Regions from separate parts of the Bradyrhizobium amphicarpaeae genome, predicted to be linked through region 1. Evidence: predicted binding sites of a transcription regulator. Region 1 holds the regulator's gene; the other holds the start of a gene.
What was found. Region 1 encodes LexA, which represses DNA repair genes until DNA is damaged. Its sites were predicted from a motif close to TGTTCNNNNTGTGTTCNG; they were not measured.
Positions count from the first base shown of each region.

Region 2: a site for LexA is predicted at 1,729-1,746, ahead of uvrA (excinuclease ABC subunit UvrA). Genes of this name have one in related genera too.

Region 1 covers NZ_CP029426.2:3,936,886-3,941,155, reverse strand. The annotation lists gene CIT40_RS18315 (ComEC/Rec2 family competence protein) at 1-975, shown strand, start outside; gene CIT40_RS18310 (hypothetical protein) at 984-1,412, opposite strand; gene lexA (transcriptional repressor LexA) at 1,840-2,541, opposite strand; gene CIT40_RS18300 (molybdopterin molybdotransferase MoeA) at 2,718-3,929, opposite strand; gene CIT40_RS18295 (hypothetical protein) at 4,120-4,270, opposite strand, start outside.
Region 2 covers NZ_CP029426.2:3,828,595-3,832,864, forward strand. The annotation lists gene CIT40_RS17795 (single-stranded DNA-binding protein) at 1-343, opposite strand, end outside; gene CIT40_RS17800 (outer membrane protein) at 864-1,553, shown strand; gene uvrA (excinuclease ABC subunit UvrA) at 1,842-4,270, shown strand, end outside.

The DNA.
Region 1 (4,270 bases):
GCGCGCGTCGCGATGTGGGGCGGCCGCGAGATCGCGATGCTGTTCCTCGCCTCGCTGATCGCCGGGCTTGCAACCACGCCCTATGCCGCCTTTCACTTCCACCGCGTCACGCCCTACGGCGTGCTCGCCAATCTCGGCGCAATGCCCGTGGTCTCGGCGCTGGTGATGCCGGCCGGGCTGCTGGGCCTGCTCGCGGCGCCGTTCGGGCTCGACGGCGCGTTCTGGTGGCTGATGGGGATCGGCATCGACTGGATGGTCGTGGTCTCGCGCTGGGTGGCGGCATTGCCGGGCGCGGTCGGCCGCATCCCGGCGTTCGGTATCGCGCCGTTGATCGCAGCGAGCTTGGGGATCATCGTGATGGGCCTGTTGCGCACGCCTTTGCGCTGGGGCGGCGCCATGGTGCTGCTGGCCTCTATCGCCTGGGGCCTTTCGGTGCGGCAGCCCGATATCCTGATTGCCGGGGATGGCGCGAGCGTCGCGGTGCGGGGTGGGGACGGGCGCTTGCACCTGATCAGGACGGGCAAGGACAATTTCCTGCTGAAGGAGTGGCTGTCTGCCGACGCCGATCCGCGCGATGCCGGCAGTGGTGCACTGGCGAGCGGCATATCGTGCGACGAATCCGGCTGCGTGACGCCGCTCGCCGACGGGCGGCTGGTCGCGCTGGCCTCGCGCATCGAGGCGCTGGCGGATGATTGCAACCGGGCCGCACTGGTGGTGACGTCTCGGCCGGCGCCGCCCGATTGTGCGGCGATGGTGGTGGATCGGCAGCGGCTCGCTCGCCAGGGTGCGCTGGCCCTGACGCCACGCGGCGACGGCTTTTCCGTTCAGCCGGTGAGGGCGAGTGGCACAAGCCGCCCCTGGTCGCCGGCAGCTGCCGGCGAGGGTGAATTCGAAGGAGCTCTCGTGCCGAGGGCGGCGGCTCCGCGCAGCAAGGATGCGACCCCGGCGGAGGCCGATCTTCAGGCGGAGGACTGAAGCCCTCGTCAGCCGATCGGCAGTCGCGGAGCCGTCGGGCGACTGTCGGCGATGATCTCACGCTTGCGCTCGCTGACCGGCTGGGTCACCGGCAGCTGCAGGACGGTTGCGCGCTGGCCTTCGACGAGCTGCGTCACCAGCACGGATTTGCCGTCCGGGAATTCGATCGCGTCGTGATGGCGATCGGGAATGTGCGGATCGATCTTGCCGAACTTGCCGACGCGGGAGTTGACGGTACGCGTCCAGATCCAGCGGTTGTCGTAACGGACGTTGTCGGCGAAGGCGAGTTCCGTTCCCGGCAACAGGCAGACCGCGACGGAGAGATCGGCTTCGGAGGCAAAGCCGCGCGTCGAGGTGCCGCGGAACGTTGTCGTGACGATCGTCTCGCCGACTTCTGCGGGGCGCGTCGCGACGGCATGCAGGCTGTAGTCACACATCGGGTGCTCCTCAATGCAGAGATAGCGACCCGCACCTCTTTTGGAGGCGCAGGCCCCTGTCAGAGTGGAAGCGCGTGACGGTCTGCCTGGTTGTAGGCAAATCTGCGGCTCGGATCGGCGAGCCGAGATCACATTATCTTTCCCGAATCCAATAGGAACAAAGTTCGCTCACCTACATTCGGCAGGCGCGTGTCGGTGCCCGCAGGCCCAGAATGCAGATTGACCGCGTCGTGGGGAAAGAGGAGCAATGCTTGTTGCGCACCCGGCCGACGATGCCGCTGCGGAGAAGGGGCCGGATAGTCTGTGCAATACCAGAAAGACTATCCAGCCGGCGCGGACCATCGTCCGCTCCAATCTCTGATCGGCGATGCCGACCGCAGCCGCGCGCGCGAGGCGCACAAGACTTCTTGATCGAGACCGTCCGGACTCAGTACTTGCGGTACAGCCCGATCAGCTTGCCCTGAATCTTCACGCGGTTCGGCGGCAGGATGCGCACCTCATACGCGGCATTGGCAGGCTCCAGCGCGATCGACGCGCCACGGCGGCGGAATCGCTTGAGCGTGGCTTCCTCGTCGTCGATCAACGCCACGACGATGTCGCCGGTATCGGCGCTCTCGTTGCGCTGGATCAGCGCCATGTCGCCGTCGAGGATGCCGGCCTCGACCATGGAATCGCCGCGCACTTCGAGCGCGTAATGCTCGCCGGAGCCGAGCATGTCGGGCGGCACGCTGATGGTGTGGCTGCGGGTCTGCAACGCCTCGATCGGGGTGCCGGCCGCAATGCGGCCCATCACGGGCACGGCAACGGGCCGCTCGCCCTCGTCTGCGGACGGGCTGGAGCTCGCGCGGATCTTGCCGAGATTGCCCTCGATGACGCTTGGCGTGAAGCCGCGTCGGCTGCCGGCGGCGGCCTGGAGCTCCGGCAACTTGATCACTTCGATGGCCCGGGCGCGGTTGGGCAGGCGGCGGATGAAGCCGCGCTCCTCGAGTGCGGTGATCAGGCGGTGGATGCCCGATTTCGAGCGCAGGTCGAGCGCATCCTTCATCTCGTCGAAGGACGGCGGCACGCCGCTTTCCTTCAAGCGTTCGCTGATGAACCGCAGAAGCTCGTATTGTTTGCGCGTTAACATCTCGACCAAAGTCCCCCGGTTGATGTCGTTCGATTCCGAGACGATGAATTCAGCGATAAGCCGCTACATCCTCGAAACAAATCATGAACGGACACTATATGTTCGATACATGTTCCGCAACTGCTTAATTTTGCGTGAACAGAACGAGACACGCGGAATGCGTGTGGCCGCGCAGGTCAGACGGGGAGCCGCAGCACCTCGCAGGGGCTGCCGGCCTCGGCCTTCGGCGCAAACGGTGCGCGCACGAGAAGTACCTGTGCTGCAGCAAGATTCGCAAGCAGAGAGGAGTCTTGATGGCTGACGGGAAGAGCGACGAGCGTGCCGTCGTCGCGCAGCTCCAGGCGCGCGCGCAGATAGTCCTCGCGCTGGTCGTTGGCACCGAGATCGCGACCCAGCACGGCGCGCTCGCGATGATGATGAATCACCGAACGGCCCGACAGCGCCCGAATCAGCGGCACCATGAACAGAAAGGCGCACACGTAAGACGACACGGGATTGCCGGGCAGGCCGATCACGCCCATCGCCCCCAACCGTCCGTGCATCATCGGCTTGCCGGGCCGCATCGCGATCTTCCAGAACGCCATCGCGATGCCTTCGTCCCGCAGGGCCTGCTGGACCAGGTCGTGGTCACCGACCGATGCGCCTCCGGTCGTGATCAGGATGTCGGCGCCGCTTTCGCGCGCGCGGCGGATGCCGGCGGTGGTGGCCTCCAGCGTATCGGCGGCAACACCGAGGTCGATGGTCTCGGCACCCTCGCTGCGGGCGAGCGCGTGGAGGGCATAGCCGTTGGAATAGACGATCTGGCCGTGCCCGGGTGTGGCGCCCGGCATCACCAGTTCGTCGCCGGTGGCGAGGATCGCGACCTTCGGGCGTCGGCAGGCGGCGAGATACGGGTGATTCATGCCGGCCGCGAGGGCGAGATCGCGCTCAGTCAGACGGGTCCCCTTGCGCAAGAGGACGTCACCCTCGCGGAAATCCACGCCAGCGGGGCGGATGTGCCGACCCACGATCGCAGCTTCCTTGATCGTGACGCTCTTGCCGTCCGCAATGGTGTCCTCCTGGATCACGACCGCGTCCGCGCCCTCCGGAACGACACCGCCAGTGAAGATCCGCACGGCTTCGCCTGCGCCGACCCGTCCTGTGAACGGACGGCCGGCCGCGACCTCACCGATGACAGTCAACCTGGAATCGATCGCTGCGGCGTCGGCCGCGCGGACGGCGTAGCCGTCCATCGCCGACATGGCCTGCGGCGGCTGCGTGCGCCGCGCGGCGACGTCACGCGCGAGCACCCGGTGGTAGGCTTCGTCGAGCGAAACCATCTGTTCAGGCAGCGGCTCAACGCCCGCCAGCACCGCGGCCAGGGCGTCGGAAACCGGCATCAAGGCCACGGCGAAACTCCTGCTCGGCGCGTTCGGACGAAATGTTCCGACAGTGTTCTAACCGAGCGCGGAGGCGGAGGCAAAATTGCAGACGAGGGCGACCATGCTGCCGCTTTCAGCCCGTATCGAAGACAGACTCAGGCCTGGCGTCGCATCATCCAGACGACGGGACTGGTCGGCAGGAGGGGCCATGCATCGGTCAACGCCCGCTCGGCGCATCCGGGTTGACGAATGCGACATCGGGAGCCCTCGGGCCTTGATCCTTGTCCGGCAGCGGGTCGGCCTGAGATTTCAGGTCGGCGGCCTTGCTGATCAGCTTGGCGGAAAGGTCAGAATCCGAGGTGGTTCTG
Region 2 (4,270 bases), 110 kb from region 1:
CGAGCATCGTCAGCGTCGAGTTGAAGCCCTGCAGCACGATCTCGGTCGAGTACTTCTCGACACCGCTCTGGTCGGTGTACTTGCGGGTCTGGAGCGCGCCCTCGATGTAAACCTTGGCGCCCTTCTTCAGATACTGTTCGACGATCTTGCAAAGCGGCTCAGAGAAGATCACGACGCGATGCCACTCGGTCTTTTCCTTGCGCTCGCCGCTGTTCTTGTCGCGCCAGGTCTCCGACGTCGCGATGCTCAGATTCGCGATCGGCCGCCCGTCCTGGGTGCGTCGGATTTCAGGATCCTTGCCGAGATTTCCAACCAGAATGACCTTGTTGACGCTTCCCGCCATCGCCGCTCTCCACTCCGAATGCCACTGAATTTCATAAGGCCGAGCGCGCTGCCCGCACTCCTCTGCGCCCTGTTTGAGGCGACCCTATACGCTTGCGGGCGCCGCTCAGCCCAGCACCCCCAAGGTTATCCCCACATATAGCACCAACCTTCATTCCGTTCCAGATTTGTTCTTCTGAAAATACACCAAATCGCAGGCTGATGGCGCAACCGCGGCCATGACCAACAGCGGAACGATATATCGTGGCCGGCCTCGCGTTCGACCGGGAGAGCAAGCTCCATTGGGCCACGCACGGGCCGCCGACCGCGGACGGCATCGCTCTGATATTGTTCCAATAATGGAACCGGCCTGTTGCTCGGAAGCAATAAGTCAGTAACCATCACCTTTCGCACAACTGTGGCTTTCAGGAGACACAACTTCCGGCTTCAGTGGTGTAAGCACGCCTCAGTTGGGCCATCGAGTCCGCTGCCCTTCCGGTCAAGGAAGGCAACAACAGAAACTGGGACTGGGATTACTGAAAATGAAAAAGGTTTTGTTGGCTTCGGCCGCTCTCTTCGCTCTGGCGGCTCCCGCTTCGGCTGCTGATCTCGCAGCTCGCCCCTACACCAAGGCGCCGATGGCCCCGATGGCCTCCGTCTACAACTGGACCGGCTTCTATCTCGGTCTCGTCGGTGGCGGCGCCTGGGAAGATACCTCGGGCAGCCCGAAGATGCAGGGTGGCTTCGTCGGCGGCACCGCCGGCTACAACTGGCAGACCGGTAACGTGGTGTTCGGCCTTGAGACCGATGCTGCCTGGGCTGACGTCAGCGCTTCGGCCGCTGGTGTGGTTTTCGTTCCCGGCGTCGGTGGCATTCCCGCTTCGGTGAGCTCCAAGACCGACGCGATGGGCACCGTGCGCGGTCGCATCGGCTGGGCCGTGAACAACGTCCTGCTGTACGGCACCGGTGGTTACGCCTGGATCGACAACAAGATCACTGCCACCCTGGGCGGTGCTTCGGTCTCCGACAGCAAGTTCCACTCCGGCTGGACCGTCGGTGCGGGCGTTGAAGCCTACATCGCTCCGCAGTGGTCGGTGAAGGGCGAGTATCTCTATCGCAGCCTCGGTGGCGAGACCTACTTCGGCGCCGTCAACACCGGTACGCTCAACCTCCACACCGTGCAGCTCGGCGTGAACTATCACTTCGGCGCCCCGGTCGTCGCCAAGTACTAAGCCAAGTACTAAGCTACGCTTCAACGCCAACGCGTTACGAAAGGCCGGCCTCGCGCCGGCCTTTTTGTTTGGCGGGTAGCTTGCCGCGCCGTTCCGCAAGGCCCCCTGCTGCCAGATGCCGCCAGCGCGCCAACAATCCGTTGACGATTCGCAACTGCCTCTGGAAATCCGCCCGCGTTCTTCCTACGTTCGCTGACAACCCCATCGGCGCCGATCCCGGTTCCGGGCGAAGCGCGCCTTTTTATTGGCGCGGTCGCGCACCCATGGGATTCCCTAGGGGCAACTCGGATGGATGAAGTGATCAAGGCGAAGCGCCAACAGCAGAACGCAGGCTCCAGCCGGCACGCAATTACGATCCGCGGCGCACGCGAGCACAACCTCAAGAACATCGACGTCGAGATTCCCCGCGACAAGCTGGTGGTGTTCACCGGCCTCTCCGGCTCCGGCAAATCGTCGCTCGCCTTCGACACCATCTATGCCGAGGGCCAGCGTCGCTACGTCGAATCGCTGTCGGCCTATGCCCGCCAGTTCCTCGAGATGATGCAGAAGCCGGACGTCGACCAGATCGACGGCCTGTCGCCGGCGATCTCGATCGAGCAGAAGACGACGTCGAAAAACCCGCGCTCCACCGTCGGCACCGTCACCGAGATCTACGACTACATGCGGCTGCTGTGGGCGCGCGTCGGCGTACCCTATTCGCCAGCCACCGGCCTGCCGATCGAGAGCCAGACCGTCTCGCAGATGGTCGACCGCGTGCTGACACTGCCCGAGGGCACCCGCCTCTATCTGCTCGCGCCCGTCGTGCGCGGCCGCAAGGGCGAGTATCGCAAGGAGCTCGCCGAATGGCTCAAGAAGGGCTTTCAGCGCGTCAAGATCGACGGCACCTTCCACGAGCTCGCGGAAGCGCCGACGCTCGACAAGAAATTCCCGCATGACATCGACGTCGTGGTCGATCGCATCGTGGTGCGCGCCGATATCGGCCAGCGCCTCGCCGAGAGTTTCGAGACCGCGCTGAAGCTCGCCGAAGGCCTTGCCGTCGTCGAGTTCGCCGACGCGCCGGCGGCCGCGCCCGCCGAGGAGAAAGAGAAAAAGAAGACCGCCAAGATCCACGACAAGAGCGGGCCCGAGCGGATCCTGTTCTCGGAGAAGTTCGCCTGCCCCGTCTCCGGCTTCACCATCCCCGAGGTCGAGCCGCGGCTGTTCTCGTTCAACAACCCCTACGGCGCCTGTCCGGCCTGCGGCGGCCTCGGCGTCGAGCAGCATGTCGACGAGGACCTCGTCATTCCCGACAAGGAGGCCGCCATCGGCAAGGGCGCGATTGCGCCCTGGGCCAAGTCGTCCTCGCCCTACTACACGCAGACGCTGACCGCGCTCGGCAAGCATTACAAGTTCACGCTGACCACCAGGTGGAAGGACCTGCCCAAGAAGACGCAGAACGCGATCCTCCACGGCTCCGGCGAGGACGAGATCAAGTTCTCCTACGAGGACGGAGTGCGCTCCTACGACACCAAGAAGCCGTTCGAGGGCGTCGTCACCAACATCAACCGCCGCTATCGCGAAACCGAGAGCGAATGGGCGCGCGAGGAGCTCGCGAAATATTTCCACGACGTGCCCTGCGAGGCGTGCCACGGCTTCCGCCTCAAGCCCGAGGCGCTCTGCGTCAAGATCGGCGGCAAGCACATCGGCGAGATCTCGGAGATGTCGGTGAAGGGCGCCGGCGCCTGGTTCGAGACCGTGCCTGAGGCGCTGAACACGCAGCAGAACGAGATCGCCGGCCGCATCCTGAAGGAGATCCGCGAGCGGCTCACCTTCCTGCTCGACGTCGGCCTCAACTATCTCACGCTATCCCGCTCCTCCGGCACGTTGTCCGGCGGCGAGAGCCAGCGTATCCGCCTCGCCTCGCAGATCGGTTCGGGCCTGACCGGTGTGCTCTACGTGCTGGACGAGCCCTCGATCGGCCTGCACCAGCGCGACAACGCCCGCCTGCTCGACACCCTGAAGCGGCTGCGCGACCTCGGCAACACCGTGATCGTGGTCGAGCATGACGAGGACGCCATCCTGCTCGCCGACCACGTCCTCGACATCGGCCCCGGCGCCGGCATGCATGGCGGCAACATCATCGCCGAAGGCACGCCCGCCGAGATCATGCGCAACCCGAAATCGCTGACCGGCAAATACCTGACCGGCGAGCTCGAGGTCGAGGTGCCCGAGCGCCGGCCGCCGAACCATCGCCGCACCATCAAGGTCGTCAACGCGCGCGGCAACAATCTCAAGAACGTCACGGCCGAAATTCCGCTCGGCCTGTTCACGGCAGTCACCGGCGTCTCCGGCGGCGGCAAGTCGACGCTGCTGATCGACACGCTTTACAAGGCGATCGCCCGCAAGCTGAACAATGCCAGCGAAGGCGCCGCGCCGCACGACCGCATCGAGGGCCTCGAGCACATCGACAAGATCATCGACATCGACCAGTCGCCGATCGGCCGCACCCCGCGCTCGAACCCCGCCACCTATACCGGCGCCTTCACGCCGATCCGCGAATGGTTCGCGGGCTTGCCGGAGTCCAAGGCCCGCGGCTACGAGCCCGGCCGGTTCTCCTTCAACGTCAAGGGCGGCCGCTGCGAGGCGTGCCAGGGCGACGGCGTCATCAAGATCGAGATGCACTTCCTGCCCGACGTCTACGTCACCTGCGACGTCTGCAAAGGCAAGCGCTACAACCG